DNA from 4 places in the Enterobacter cloacae complex sp. HYC080_NIDB genome. Region 4 is predicted to be linked to each of the others. Evidence: predicted binding sites of a transcription regulator. Region 4 holds the regulator's gene; each other region holds the start of a gene.
The links. Region 4 encodes CRP, which controls carbon source genes, mostly activating them, when cyclic AMP is high. Its sites were predicted from a motif close to ATGTGANNNNNNTCACAT; they were not measured.
Positions count from the first base shown of each region.

Region 1: a site for CRP is predicted at 2,137-2,154, ahead of O1723_RS20835 (PTS mannitol transporter subunit IICBA). Genes of this name have one in related genera too.
Region 2: a site for CRP is predicted at 1,150-1,167, ahead of cdd (cytidine deaminase). Genes of this name have one in related genera too.
Region 3: a site for CRP is predicted at 2,962-2,979, ahead of bhsA (multiple stress resistance protein BhsA). Genes of this name have one in related genera too.

Region 1 covers NZ_CP114212.1:4,394,183-4,398,088, forward strand. Annotated here, with positions in the region: gene O1723_RS20820 (glutathione S-transferase) at 1-92, opposite strand, end outside; gene O1723_RS20825 (HlyD family secretion protein) at 183-1,319, opposite strand; gene O1723_RS20830 (DUF3302 domain-containing protein) at 1,322-1,678, opposite strand; gene O1723_RS20835 (PTS mannitol transporter subunit IICBA) at 2,340-3,906, shown strand, end outside.
Region 2 covers NZ_CP114212.1:1,514,764-1,518,669, reverse strand. Annotated here, with positions in the region: gene O1723_RS07185 (CidA/LrgA family protein) at 9-404, shown strand; gene O1723_RS07180 (CidB/LrgB family autolysis modulator) at 401-1,096, shown strand; gene cdd (cytidine deaminase) at 1,226-2,110, shown strand; gene sanA (outer membrane permeability protein SanA) at 2,238-2,957, shown strand; gene O1723_RS07165 (glutamine synthetase family protein) at 3,078-3,906, shown strand, end outside.
Region 3 covers NZ_CP114212.1:2,733,787-2,737,692, forward strand. Annotated here, with positions in the region: gene mfd (transcription-repair coupling factor) at 1-1,445, shown strand, start outside; gene ldtC (L,D-transpeptidase LdtC) at 1,594-2,559, shown strand; gene bhsA (multiple stress resistance protein BhsA) at 2,633-2,890, opposite strand; gene comR (TetR family copper-responsive transcriptional repressor ComR) at 3,135-3,770, shown strand; gene O1723_RS13015 (glycine zipper 2TM domain-containing protein) at 3,830-3,906, opposite strand, start outside.
Region 4 covers NZ_CP114212.1:407,099-411,004, reverse strand. Annotated here, with positions in the region: gene O1723_RS01830 (phosphoribulokinase) at 1-507, shown strand, start outside; gene O1723_RS01825 (OsmC family protein) at 594-998, opposite strand; gene crp (cAMP-activated global transcriptional regulator CRP) at 1,310-1,942, shown strand; gene O1723_RS01815 (YccS/YhfK family putative transporter) at 2,000-3,906, shown strand, end outside.

The DNA of each region.
Region 1 (3,906 bases), 570 kb from region 4:
TCATTGACGAATTCGAATGTCATCCCTTTCTCCAGCAGGAGAATCGAGATTTTTCGCACGAAGGGACTGGTGTAGCTACCGATGAGTTTCATTGCCTGATCCTTGATGCCGGAAAAAGGTCAGTATGGATCACGGGATGAAAAAAGGGCAGGTATGGATGTCGCATTCCTGCCCTGGCGGGATTAATGATCGAGGTAGAGGTAGTGCATCCAGCTGGTCATGCGCAGCAACACTTTACGCATTACCGAGACGTGGGCGAAATGGTCTGAATAGACCGCCACCTGGGCATAGATACCGTCTGGTAGCGCATCGACGTCGGCGTTAGGCTCCAGTTCAATCAGCGCCTGTACGCCATCCGTGCCCGGTGTGACGGTCAATGCCTGCAACGCCCCCTGCGCCTGGTACGACCCTCCCGGCACCACCGGCAGGACGCTGGTGAGTTTCCCGGTAAATACCTGGCCCGGCAGCGCATTAAACACCACTTCCGCTTCATCACCCGGCTTAAGACGCAGCAGCGAGTTCTGGCGGAACTGCGCCACAATCTGACGTTTCTGTTCCGGAATAAAGACCATGACCGGACGCAGAGGTAACGCGGCGGCATAGGTCCCCGGACGGATCAGCACCTGGGTGATATAGCCGTTGCTCGGCGCGCGCACCACGGTCTGATCGCGATTGTATTTCGCTTCGGCAAGCTGGGCGCGTAATGAGGCAATCTGCGACTGTTCACCGTTCACCATGCTGTCTAACTGACTTTGAATCTGCGTCTGTTCAGCCACAGAACCTTTCACCAGCGCATCCTGCGCCAGATAGTTCTGCCGCGCGTTGTCGATATCGCTTTCAGAAAACGGGTTCACCTTCGCCCGGCTGCCTTTCAGGTAACGCTGATAATCTTTATACAGGCGGTCACGCTCTGCCGAGACGCGCGTGGTATTAGCGACGGCTTCTGCAAGCTGCGCTTTCAGGCTATCGATATTGTGGGTTGCGGTGACCAGATCGGCCTTGAGTCTGTCGACCCGCGCCTGGTAGCGGCCCGGATCAAGTTTAAATAATACTTCGCCTTTTTTAATGAGCTGGTTGTTTTTATCAGTCACTTCGGTGACCACGCCCGTCACCTGCGGTGTAATCGGAATGGAAATAACCGCTTTTTGCGCCGTAAAGGTATACGGATGGTTATAGTTCATTAACAGAATCAGTCCGGCAACAATAAATACCCCACCCAACGTTGCGGTGGCGAGCGTCCACTGATTTACCGGAATGCGGAATATTTTAAAGATCGCCCAGGCAAATGCCACATAGGTCAAAATAATTAACAGATCCATGATTAGCGCTCCAGCGTGTTCTGATCAGCAGTGGGCTGTACCGCCGCCAGCTTTTGTTCTAATTCGGCCACGCGTTTGGACAGCGCATCCATGCCCGGGACCTCATCTGGCTTTGTAATGTGGTTCTGCATGCCCCAACCGCGATCTTCACGGTAGAGCGTGGCCCAAATCCACAGAAACGGCCAGATGGCATGGAGGGTGAACAGGCTAATCCAGCCTGCCGTATGAATCGCATCGGCATGGGGATGATTACGTTTTTTAGCCATATTATAAGGGATATCATGAATAGCGATAATCCCGTAAAAAAGCACCAGAAATACAAAAATCAATACGCCCAACGCAAAATAGTTGAGAAACATATTTTCCTCACTTAAACAACGTCAACTCATTAAACGAATAAAACAGCACGCAGCCTAATTAATTTATTTTTAAATTTAAAAGGCACACTGGTTATTTCAGAGCCGGGGAGTATCGGTTTTTATAATATCTCCATGCAAGTTTATAAACGTGTCAAAATATAACCTGAATAATAATATACTTAACCTTACATTATGAGCGTAATCCACCTTTTAACTTTTCGCCATACCACACATGAAAAGTGGTTTTTTAGCTTTACGTGTCACGCAAGACTATCCTGACGCCAATTCGCAAAGCAGAGTTTGCCGCCGATCACAGCCAGAGAAATCTGCATAAAAATATTTTGTGAAATCAGTCACAATCCAGAAACAAACCCACAAAACAAAAATGCGATCGCAATCACAAAAATGCGTGGTTTTTGCTTTGTTTTTCGCCATCGTATTTTTTTTACCCACTAATTTTGTGATTCAGATCACGTCATTGAATGCCACACCCCCTACATTTACGTGACACATATCACACAAATTTTCACTGTCTGGACAGTTGAACGATTCAGTGCCAGATTTCACAGCATCAGAACAGGGCCCGGCTACCTCTGCCGCCGCACATTAACGATAAACCTCGGGCCGCAAGCCTAAGCGTAAACATAAGAAGGGGTGTTTTATGTCATCCGATTTCAAGATCAAAGTTCAAAGCTTTGGTCGTTTCCTCAGCAACATGGTGATGCCAAATATCGGCGCGTTTATCGCGTGGGGTATTATCACCGCATTGTTCATTCCGACAGGGTGGTTGCCTAACGAAACGCTGGCGAAACTTGTTGGCCCTATGATTACTTACCTCCTGCCGCTGCTGATCGGTTTCACCGGTGGTCGTCTGGTAGGCGGTGACCGTGGTGGCGTTGTGGGTGCCATCACCACAATGGGTGTTATCGTCGGTGCGGATATGCCGATGTTCCTCGGTGCCATGATTGCCGGTCCTCTGGGCGGCTGGGCGATTAAGAAATTCGACGTCTGGGTAGATGGTAAGATCAAATCCGGCTTCGAAATGCTGGTGAACAACTTCTCTGCGGGCATCATCGGGATGATCCTCGCGATTCTGGCGTTCCTCGGCATTGGTCCTGCGGTTGAAGTGCTGTCCAAAATTCTGGCGGCAGGCGTTAACTTTATGGTGGCGCACGACATGCTGCCGCTGGCGTCTATCTTCGTTGAACCGGCGAAAATTCTGTTCCTTAATAACGCCATCAACCACGGTATCTTCTCGCCGCTGGGTATTCAGCAGTCTCACGATCTCGGCAAGTCCATCTTCTTCCTGATTGAAGCGAACCCAGGTCCGGGTATGGGCGTTCTGCTGGCATACATGTTCTTTGGTCGCGGCAGCGCTAAGCAGTCTGCTGGCGGTGCGGCTATCATCCACTTCCTGGGCGGTATCCACGAAATTTACTTCCCGTACGTGCTGATGAACCCACGCCTGATCCTGGCCGTTATCCTCGGCGGTATGACCGGCGTGTTCACCCTGAGCGTGCTGGGCGGCGGTCTGGTCTCTCCTGCTTCTCCGGGCTCTATCCTGGCCGTGCTGGCGATGACCCCGAAAGGTGCCTACTTCGCTAACATCGCGGCTATCTGTGCGGCCATGGCGGTCTCCTTCGTGGTTTCTTCTATCCTGCTGAAAACCAGCAAAGTGAAAGAAGATGACGATATCGAAGCGGCAACCCGCCGTATGCACGACATGAAAGCGGAATCCAAAGGCGCAACCCCGCTGGCGGCTGGCGATGTCTCTAACGACCTGAGCCACGTGCGTAAAATCATCGTTGCTTGTGATGCCGGTATGGGCTCCAGCGCAATGGGTGCCGGCGTGCTGCGTAAGAAAGTACAGGATGCGGGCCTGACCAACATCTCCGTGACCAACAGCGCAATTAACAGTCTGCCGCCGGACGTTGACCTGGTGATCACCCACCGCGATCTGACCGAACGCGCCATGCGTCAGGTACCGCAGGCACAGCACATTTCGCTGACTAACTTCCTCGACAGCGGCCTGTACACCAGCCTGACCGAACGTCTGGTTGCCGCGCAGCGTCATGAAGATAACGAAGTGAAAGTGCGCACCAGCCTGCAGGATAGCTTTGACGAGAGTAATGCCCACCTATTTAAACTGGGTGCGGAGAACATCTTCCTCGGCCGTACCGCGGCTACTAAAGAAGAAGCGATTCGCTTTGCCGGTGAACAGCTGGTAA
Region 2 (3,906 bases), 1.1 Mb from region 4:
CTATCACCATGAGCAAATCATTGAACATTATCTGGCAATATCTGCGCGCATTCGTCCTGATTTACGCCTGCCTGTATGCCGGGATTTTTATCGCGTCGCTGCTGCCTATCACCATTCCTGGCAGCATTATCGGCATGCTGATCCTCTTTGTTTTACTGGCGCTGCAAATTCTGCCCGCAAAGTGGGTTAACCCCGGCTGTTTCGTCCTCATCCGCTATATGGCGCTGCTTTTCGTGCCCATCGGCGTCGGGGTCATGCAGTATTTTGATTTGCTCAAAGCCCAGTTCGGCCCGATTGTGGTCTCCTGCGCGGTTAGCACGCTGGTGGTTTTCCTTGTCGTGAGCTGGAGTTCACATCTGGTACATGGCGAACGTAACGTCATCGGGGAGAAAACAAAAAAATGATGGCTAATATCTGGTGGTCTCTGCCGTTAACCCTGCTGGTCTTCTTCGCCGCGCGTAAACTTGCCGCACGCTTCAAAATGCCGCTGCTCAACCCCCTGCTGGTGGCGATGGTGGTAATTATTCCTTTCCTGCTGCTCACCGGCATCCCTTACGAACGTTACTTTGCCGGCAGCAAAATTTTAAACGACCTGTTGCAGCCCGCCGTTGTGGCCCTCGCCTTTCCTTTATATGAGCAGTTGCACCAGATCCGCGCCCGCTGGAAATCCATCATTACTATCTGTTTTGTGGGCAGCCTGGTGGCGATGATAACCGGCACGTCGGTGGCGCTATTGATGGGCGCTTCGCCACAAATTGCGGCCTCTATTCTGCCTAAATCGGTGACCACACCTATCGCAATGGCGGTAGGCGGCAGCCTCGGCGGGATCCCGGCCATCAGCGCGATGTGCGTCATTTTCGTCGGTATTCTCGGCGCGGTGTTTGGTCACACCCTCCTGAACGCGATGCGGATCCATACTAAAGCGGCGCGGGGATTGTCGATGGGCACCGCCTCGCACGCCCTGGGTACCGCCCGCTGCGCGGAGCTGGACTATCAGGAAGGGGCTTTTAGCTCCCTGGCGCTGGTGATCTGCGGGATTATCACCTCCCTGCTCGCCCCGTTTATTTTCCCATTGATTCTGGCGGTGATGGGCTAAAATTTGCGATGCGTCGCGCAAATTTCATTTTGATTTCATAAGTTGCATACATAATGAGAAGTGGATCACATATAAAGCCCCAGCGGCTCCGTAAACTACCGATCCATTAACCTTTATGAGGCAAACGCCATGCACCCACGTTTTCAAGCTGCCTTCGCTCAGCTTGCAGAGAATTTGCAATCAGCCCTTGCTCCCGTCCTGGCAGATGCACATTTCCCCGCCCTGCTGACGGCAGAGCAGGTCACCATGCTGAAACAAGCAGCGGGACTGGATGAAGACGCGCTGGCTTTCGCACTGCTGCCCCTGGCTGCCGCCTGCGCGCGTGCCGATCTCTCCCACTTCAACGTCGGCGCTATTGCGCGCGGCGTCAGCGGAACCTGGTACTTCGGTGGAAACATGGAGTTCCTGGGCGCAACCATGCAGCAAACCGTTCATGCGGAGCAAAGCGCTATCAGTCACGCCTGGTTGCGCGGTGAAAAGGCCCTGAGCGCCATCACCGTGAACTACACGCCGTGCGGACACTGCCGTCAGTTTATGAACGAGCTGAACAGCGGGCTGCAACTGCGCATCAACCTGCCGGGACGTGCGCCACACACGCTGGGCGATTACCTGCCGGATGCCTTCGGCCCGAAAGATCTGGACATTAAAACGCTGCTGATGGACGAGCAGGATCATGGTTTCGCCCTGTCCGGCGATGACCTTAGCGAAGCGGCCATTCGTGCGGCTAACAAGAGCCACACTCCGTACAGTAACGCCCCAAGCGGCGTGGCGCTGCAGTGCCGCGATGGCCGTATCTTCACCGGCAGCTATGCGGAAAACGCCGCGTTTAACCCAACGCTGCCGCCGCTGCAGGGTGCGCTCAACCTGCTGAGCCTGAACGGCTACGACTACCCCGACATTCAGCGCGCAATTCTGGCCGAAAAGGCCGATGCGCCACTGATTCAGTGGGATGCCACCGCTGCGACGCTCAAGGCGTTAGGCTGCACGACGATCGACCGCGTACTGCTGGCATAAATCCTTCCGGCGGACTGAAATGTCCGCCACATTGCTGAAAAACCCCTCAGTTGAGTCGCTGTTTCTTGCGCTAACCAGACGGGTAAAGTAGCCTGAGTGAACTTTCATCCACGAACGAGCCATCTCCATGTTAAAGCGCGTTTTTTACAGCCTGTCTGTCCTGGTCGGCATACTGCTGTTGATCGTGCTGGGTCTCGACCGCTGGATGAGCTGGAAAACCGCCCCTTACATCTTTGATGACCTGCAGGACCTGCCCTATCGCCAGGTGGGCGTGGTACTCGGCACCGCCAAGTATTACCGAACCGGGGTGATCAACCAGTATTATCGTTACCGAATTCAGGGCGCGCTGAACGCTTACAACAGCGGCAAGGTGAACTATCTGCTGTTAAGCGGTGATAACGCGCTGCAAAGCTATAACGAACCGGTGACGATGCGTAAGGACCTGATTGCCGCAGGCGTGGATCCTGCCGACATCGTGCTCGACTACGCAGGCTTCCGCACCCTCGACTCCATCGTGCGCACCCGCAAAGTGTTCGACACCAACGACTTCATCATCATCACCCAGCGTTTCCACTGCGAGCGCGCGCTGTTTATTGCGCTGCATATGGGTATTCAGGCGCAGTGCTACGCGGTGCCGTCGCCTAAAGATATGCTGAGCGTGCGCGTGCGCGAATTTGGCGCGCGTTTTGGCGCGCTGGCGGACCTCTACATTTTCAAACGTGAACCGCGCTTTTTAGGCCCGCTGGTGCCGATTCCGGCGATGCATGAAGTACCGGAAGACGCGCAGGGTTACCCGGCTGTGACGCCGGAGCAACTGCTTGATATGCAGAAGAAAGAGAAAAAATAGCCCGCCTTTATACTTTCTTTACGCCGGGCCTGCTGCTTTTTATCCCCCGTTTACGCCGCCCCATTTAAGCTGAGTTCACTACCGCTACGGCTTCATTGAAGAATGACTATGAACTCGATAATGAATGCGTTTTTCCTCAAAAGTATCCGTCCGTATTTTAGCTTTCCCGGTTTATCACTCCCCGGCGCACTCAACTCAGGTCTGTGGCTTGATGAAAAAATTGATGCCCTGCAGCACAACATTTCCGTGGAAGTGGCGGATTATCTGGAGCGTTACCCGCAGACAAAACATGTTGACGTTTACCTCAACGATATCAACGGCATTATGCGCGGCAAGCGTCTCTCGGTAGAGAGCATGTTGAATCTGGAAAAAGGCTGCTACTTTCCCCTCTCTGTCTACTCGATGGATCAGAAAGGGAAAATAGCCGCCCTGCTGAATGATGAACCGGATCGACTCTGCATTCCTGTCGCCGGTTCCCTGCGCCCCTCAGCACAAGATCCGCAGCACAACGCGCAGATCCTGCTGACGATGAAAGACAGCGACGACGCCCCCTGCCCGCTTGAGCCGCGCGTGATACTGCAGATCGTGCTGGCCCGCTTCCACCAGCACGGGCTGTTCCCGGTGATTGCCCCGGAAATTGAGTTCTACCTGACGGGGCAGGATACTCATGAGCCGCAGAATCAGGGCTGCTTTCATATGGATACTTCGGCAGAACATACGGCGCTGTTTGACGAACTGGAACAGCTGGCACACCTTCAGCGCATCCCGCTGACAGGGATCGTCGCGGAAGCCGAGTCCGGGCAGTTCGAGTTAAACCTGAAGCATAGCCACTGCGTCGTTGAGGTCTGCGATAACGTACTGGCCCTGCGCCGCCTGACCCGCTACGTTGCTGAAAAGCACGGTCTGCAGGCCAATTTTATGGCCAAGCCTTTCAGCCAGCAGTCCGGCA
Region 3 (3,906 bases), 2.2 Mb from region 4:
ACTTCCGCGACCGTTTCGCCAACTGGCCGGTGCGCATTGAGATGCTGTCACGTTTTCGCAGCACCAAAGAGCAGACGCAGATCCTCGAACAGGCAAGCGAAGGCAAAATCGATATTCTGATCGGTACGCACAAGCTGTTGCAAAGCGACGTGAAGTGGAAAGATCTGGGACTGCTGATCGTCGACGAAGAGCACCGCTTCGGGGTGCGTCACAAAGAGCGGATCAAAGCGATGCGCGCCGACGTCGATATTCTGACCCTGACCGCAACGCCAATTCCGCGTACGCTGAACATGGCGATGAGCGGCATGCGCGATCTGTCGATTATCGCCACACCACCGGCGCGTCGTCTGGCGGTGAAAACCTTTGTCCGCGAGTACGATAATCTGGTGGTACGCGAGGCGATCCTGCGTGAGGTACTGCGCGGGGGCCAGGTTTATTATCTTTATAACGACGTTGAAAATATCCAGAAAGCCGCGGACAGGCTGGCCGAACTGGTACCGGAAGCGCGTATTGCCATCGGCCACGGGCAGATGCGCGAGCGCGAGCTGGAGCGGGTGATGAACGACTTCCACCACCAGCGCTTTAACGTACTGGTGTGTACCACCATCATTGAAACCGGCATTGATATCCCGACGGCGAATACCATCATTATTGAGCGTGCGGATCACTTTGGTCTGGCGCAGCTTCATCAGCTGCGCGGTCGCGTCGGACGTTCGCATCATCAGGCTTACGCCTGGCTGTTGACCCCGCATCCGAAAGCGATGACCACCGACGCGCAAAAGCGTCTGGAAGCCATCGCCTCGCTGGAAGACCTCGGTGCAGGCTTTGCGCTGGCCACGCACGATCTTGAGATCCGTGGTGCCGGCGAACTGCTGGGCGAGGATCAGAGCGGCTCCATGGAAACCATCGGCTTCTCGCTCTATATGGAGCTGCTGGAAAACGCGGTTGATGCCCTGAAGGCCGGACGCGAGCCGTCGCTGGAAGATCTCACCAGCCAGCAGACCGAGGTCGAGTTGCGTATGCCGTCCCTGCTGCCGGATGATTTCATTCCTGATGTGAATACCCGCCTGTCATTCTACAAACGCATTGCCAGCGCGAAGAATGAAAATGAGCTGGAAGAGATCAAAGTGGAACTGATTGACCGCTTTGGCCTGCTGCCCGATGCGGCGAGAAATCTGCTGGATATCGCGCGGCTGCGCCAGCAGGCGCAGAAGCTGGGGATCCGCAAACTTGAAGGTAATGAAAAAGGCGGCGTCATTGAATTCGCCGAGAAGAACCACGTCAACCCGATGTGGCTGATTGGCCTGCTGCAAAAACAGCCGCAGTATTTCCGCCTGGATGGGCCAACCCGTCTGAAATTTACCCAGGAGCTGGCGGATCGCAAAACCCGTATGGACTGGGTGCGTAACTTTATGCGGCAGCTCGAAGAGAACGCGGTCGCGTAATCTGACCTCCCCCCGTTAGCCAGTGCTGCCGGGGGGACAATTTACAAACTCTTTGCACTTCACCCGATCTTCCCGACACACCCTTTCGCCATAATTATCATTAACACCTTATAAAACAATAACCTTATCATTTATATGGATTATGGTGATGATGACCTCTTCGCGTTTTACCCGCTGGATAACCCTGTTTACGCTGGCTGCCGCCGTCGCGGTTGCACTTCCCGCTCGCGCAAACACCTGGCCTCTTCCACCGCCTGGCAGCAAGCTGGTCGGGGAAAACCGCTTTCATGTGGTTGAAAATAATGGCGGTTCACTGGAAGCCATTGCCAAAAAATATAACGTCGGTTTTCTGGCTCTGCTGCAGGCGAACCCCGGCGTCGATCCGTATGTCCCGCGCGCGGGCAGCGTACTGACGATCCCGTTACAAACTCTCCTGCCGGATGCCCCGCGCGAGGGGATCGTCATAAACCTGGCTGAGTTACGTCTCTATTATTATCCGCCGGGTAAAAATGAAGTGACCGTCTACCCTATCGGTATCGGTCAACTGGGCGGCGACACCCTGACACCGACGATGGTGACGACCGTCTCGGATAAACGGGCGAATCCAACCTGGACGCCAACGGCCAACATTCGCGCCCGTTATAAAGCCCAGGGCATCGATCTTCCCGCGGTTGTTCCGGCTGGCCCGGATAACCCAATGGGGCACCACGCGATCCGCCTGGCGGCATACGGTGGGGTTTACCTGCTGCACGGAACGAATGCCGACTTTGGCATCGGCATGCGCGTCAGCTCCGGCTGTATTCGTCTGCGCGATGACGATATCAAAACGCTGTTCAACGTCGTTACGCCGGGGACTAAAGTGAATATTATCAACACACCGATTAAAGTCTCTGAGGAGCCGGGCGGCGTACGGCTGGTCGAAATTCACCAGCCGCTTTCAAAAAATATCGGCGACGATCCGCAGACGTTACCCATTAACCTGAATGCTGCGATGGTGAGCTTTAAAACGAATGCGAATACCGAGAGCCAGGTGATGGAACGTGCGATGGAGGCCCGGTCAGGCATGCCGACCGATGTCACCCGGCATCACGATATCGTTCAGCAGTCGATGTAAAACAGAACGTAAAACGCCCTGCTTAGCAGGGCGTTTTTTATTGCAGTGGCATAAATGAGGGTTTATGCCCGGCTTATTTGTAGATGACAGCCGTGCCGTGCAGCGTGTTAGGACCGGTCACAGAGGTGATGCGGTAGGATTTTGCACCCATTGCTTCCGCTTTTTGTGCCAGCTGATCTTCCAGTGAACCCAGGTTAGTCCCGGCAGACGCAGAGATCGTCCCGACTTTATGCTGATCGGCTGGCGTTGACTGAACTTGTACAGCAGCAAAGCTTGCGAAAGAAAGTGAACTCAGTACGGCTGCAGCGATGAGGGTTTTTACGTTTTTCATGATGTTTACCTTTGGCAGATGAATTTGGAGGTCGTTAGCGATTTAGTTAACGATCGATAGGTAAATCATAAATGTGATCCAGCTCACGCGTCAACATAATTTTATAACGAGCATTAATTAATTTTTAAAGTCTTTAATTTTCATACATATATGATTAATTTATTTTTAAGCATTCTGCACTGGTGATGGGTTGCGTTTATTTTTATAATGGTTATTCAACAAATCAACAGAGGACCAACGGCAAATGACAACCGACGTCACGAGTTGTGCGAAGAAAAGCCGTGGCCGACCAAAAGTGTTTGACAGGGATGCAGCGCTTGATAAGGCCATGACTCTCTTCTGGCAACATGGGTATGAAGCGACCTCGCTTTCCGATCTGGTAGAAGCCACCGGCGCCAAAGCACCGACGCTCTATGCTGAATTTACCAACAAAGAGGGGCTGTTCAGGGCAGTGCTGGACCGATACATTTCGCGCTTTGCAGCGAAACACGAAGCCCAGCTGTTTTGTGAAGAGAAAAGCGTTGAACAGGCGCTACGGGATTACTTCACCGCCGTTGCCACCTGCTTCACCAGCAAAGATACGCCCGCGGGCTGCTTTATGATTAACACCTCCGCCACCCTGGCGGCAGCGTCGAAAGAGATCGCCAATACGGTGAAATCGCGTCATGCCATGCAGGAAGAGACGCTCAGCGCATTTCTGGCTCAACGCCAGCAGCGCGGTGAAATTCCCGCGCATTGTCAGCCGCAGATGCTGGCGCAGTACCTGAGCTGTATTTTGCAGGGTATGTCGATCAGCGCGCGTGAAGGCGCGACGCTGGAAAAACTGCAGAATATAACCGAAACCACACTACGCTTGTGGCCTGAACTCCTCAAAATTTGAGGTAAAAAAAAGCTCCTCAGCCTGAGCGCTTGAGGAGCTAAGTTCAGAGAACATCTTTTTTACACTTTGTTATTCAGTACCAGCTGGCCATTTCCATCCAGTGGGATTTGCGTTCCTGGGTCTTTATCCATACGGA
Region 4 (3,906 bases):
GAACCCACCGATGTGCTGTTTTATGAGGGATTACACGGCGGCGTAGTCACCCCACAGCATGACGTGGCGCGTCATGTGGATCTGCTGGTTGGCGTGGTGCCTATCGTGAACCTGGAGTGGATCCAGAAGCTGACGCGCGACATGAGCGAGCGCGGCCATTCGCGCGAAGCGGTGATGGATTCGGTGGTGCGCTCCATGGAAGACTACATCAACTACCTCACGCCACAGTTCTCCCGCACGCACATTAACTTCCAGCGCGTGCCGACGGTGGACACCTCTAACCCGTTCGCGGCGAAAACCATCCCGTCGCTGGACGAGAGCTTTGTGGTGATCCACTTCCGCAATCTCGAAGGCATTGATTATCCCTGGCTGCTGGCGATGCTGCAGGGCTCGTTTATTTCGCACATGAATACGTTAGTGGTACCAGGCGGAAAAATGGGGCTGGCGATGGAGCTCATCATGACGCCGCTGGTGGAGCGGTTGATGGAAGGGAAGCAGATTGCGTGAGTTGTTCTGCCCGGTGGCGCTGCGCTTACCGGGCCTACGTTCATGCTTTTGTAGGGCGGGTCAGCGAAGCGCCACCCGCCAAAAGATTAAGCCTCGATCACTTCATACGAATGCGTGATTTTTACCGCTTTCTCCAGCATTAACGCCACAGAGCAGTATTTTTCCGCAGACAGATCCACCGCACGCGAAACCGCCGCGTCTTTAAGCGCTTTACCGGTGACCACAAAGTGCAGATTAATGTGGGTGAACAGGCGTGGCGCCTCTTCGCGACGTTCTGAGGTGAGTTTAACCTCGCAATCCGTCACGTCATGACGACCTTTTTGCAGAATCGACACCACGTCAATCGCGCTGCATCCACCCGCCGCCATCAGCACCATTTCCATTGGGCTGGGGGCTTTATCGCCGGAGTTACCGTCCATCAAAATCTGGTGCCCTGACGCGGATTCGCCCAGGAACGTTAAACCTTCAACCCATTTCACGCGCGCTTGCATATTCTTTAACTCCAACGTTGCATTTTCGGTGACAGATTACGCGTGCGTTACATTTCTCGCAACGGAAGGCGACCTGCATCATGCTGAAGCGAGACACCAGGAGACACGCGGCGAAAGCTATGCTAAAACACTCAGGATGCTACAGTAATACATTGACGTTACACATGTATGCAGAGGACATCAAACTTTACTGGCTGCGAAACGTTACGACAGCCGACTTCCCAGGGTATGGGTAAGAATTCGATTGCAACCCCAGAGTCCGGATGCATCTGATGACTCTGGTGACAGCTTATAACAGAGGATAACAGCGCATGGTGCTTGGCAAACCGCAAACAGACCCGACTCTCGAATGGTTCTTGTCTCATTGCCACATTCATAAGTACCCATCGAAGAGCACGCTGATTCACCAGGGTGAAAAAGCGGAAACGTTGTATTACATCGTCAAAGGCTCGGTGGCAGTGCTGATCAAAGATGAGGAAGGGAAAGAGATGATCCTTTCTTATCTGAACCAGGGCGATTTTATCGGTGAACTGGGCCTGTTTGAAGAAGGCCAGGAACGTAGCGCCTGGGTTCGTGCAAAGACAGCATGTGAAGTGGCTGAAATTTCTTACAAGAAATTCCGTCAGTTGATTCAGGTAAACCCTGACATCCTGATGCGTCTTTCTTCCCAGATGGCGCGTCGTCTGCAGGTCACATCCGAGAAAGTGGGTAACCTCGCCTTCCTGGACGTCACCGGTCGTATCGCGCAGACCCTGCTGAACCTGGCGAAACAGCCAGACGCCATGACCCACCCGGACGGCATGCAAATTAAAATTACCCGTCAGGAAATTGGTCAGATCGTCGGTTGCTCCCGCGAAACGGTGGGTCGTATCCTGAAAATGCTGGAAGATCAGAACCTGATCTCTGCCCACGGTAAAACCATCGTGGTCTACGGAACGCGTTAATTCCGCTCAAACGGCGTGCCATCGCAAGGTGTCACGCCGTTTTTGTCTCTATTCCCCATGTGGCGCAGGCTGATCTATCACCCGGAAGTTAATTACGCACTGCGACAAACGCTGGTGTTGTGCCTTCCTGTGGCCGTGGGCCTGATTCTGGGACATCTCCAGCAGGGTCTGCTGTTTTCTCTCGTTCCCGCCTGCTGCAACATCGCAGGTCTGGACACGCCGCATAAACGCTTTTTCAAACGCCTGATCGTTGGCGGTTCGCTGTTTGCTGGCTGTAGCCTCGCCGTGCAGCTTTTACTGGCGCGCGATATTCCGCTGCCGCTGATCCTGACCGTACTGGCGATGAGCCTCGGTGTTACAGCAGAAATCAGTTCCCTGCACGCCCGCCTGCTTCCCGCTTCACTGATTGCCGCCATCTTCACCCTGAGCCTCGCCGGGAATATGCCGGTGTGGGAGCCGCTGCTGATCTACGCCCTCGGCACGCTGTGGTACGGGCTGTTTAACTGGTTCTGGTTCTGGCTGTGGCGGGAACAGCCGCTGCGTGAATCTCTGAGCCTGTTGTATGTGCAGCTTGCAGATTACTGCGAAGCCAAATACACCTTGCTGACCCAGCATACCGACCCGGAAAAATCCTTACCGCCGCTGCTGACGCGCCAGCAAAAGGTGGTGGATCTGATAAGCCAATGCTATCAGCAGTTGCATATGCTCGCCGCCAACAAGAATCACGAATATAAACGCCTGCTGCGTACTTTCCAGGTGGGGCTGGATCTGCAGGAGCATATCTCCGTGAGCCTTCATCACCCACAAGAGGTGCAAAAGCTGGTCGAGCGCAGCCACGCCGAGGCGGTGATCCGCTGGAATGCGCAGACCGTCTCCACGCGCCTGCGGGTGCTGGCGGACGACATTCTCTATCACCGCTACCCCACGCGCTTTAACATGGATAAACAGCTCGGCGCGCTGGAGAAAATTGCTCGTCAGCATCCGGATAACCCGGTCGGCCAGTTTGCCGCCTGGCACTTCAGCCGCATTGCCCGCGTGCTGCGCACCCAGCGCCCGCTGTATCCCCGCGACCTGATGGCGGATAAGCAAAAACGTCTGCCGCTCCTGCCAGCACTCAGAAGCTATCTCTCTCTTAAGTCTTCTGCCCTGCGCAATGCCGCGCGGATTAGCGTTATGCTCAGTATCGCCAGTCTGATGGGCATGGCGCTGCATCTGCCGAAACCGTACTGGATCTTAATGACCGTGCTGTTTGTCACCCAGAACGGCTACGGCGCCACGCGGGTACGTATTCTGCATCGGGCAGGCGGCACGATGGCGGGGCTGATTATTGCGGGCGTAACGCTACACTTCCACGTTCCCGAGGGGTATACCCTGGCAGGGATGCTGGTGATTACGCTGGTGAGTTACCTGATTATCCGCAAAAACTACGGCTGGGCGATGGTGGGCTTTACGGTGACGGCGGTATATACCCTTCAGCTGCTTACGCTAAACGGGGAACAGTTTATCGTTGCCCGCCTGATCGATACGCTGATTGGCTGCCTGATCGCCTTTGGTGGCATGGTCTGGCTGTGGCCGCAGTGGCAAAGCGGATTGCTGCGCCAGAACGCCCACGACGCGCTGGAGGCTGACCAGCAGGCCATTCGTCTGATCCTGAGCGACGACCCGCAGCCCTCCCCGCTGGCGTATCAGCGGATGAAAGTTAATCAGGCGCACAACGCCCTGTTTAACTCGCTCAACCAGGCGATGCAGGAGCCAGGCTTTAACGCGCACTATCTGGCGGACATGAAGCTCTGGGTCACGCATAGCCAGTTTATCGTCGAGCATATTAACGCCATGACCACCCTGGCGCGCGAGCACACGATGCTGACGCCGGATCTGGCGCAGCGTTATTTGCAGTCGTGTGAAATCGCCCTGCAGAGGTGTCAGCAGCGTCTGGAGTATGACGCGCCGGGTGAGTCGGGGGA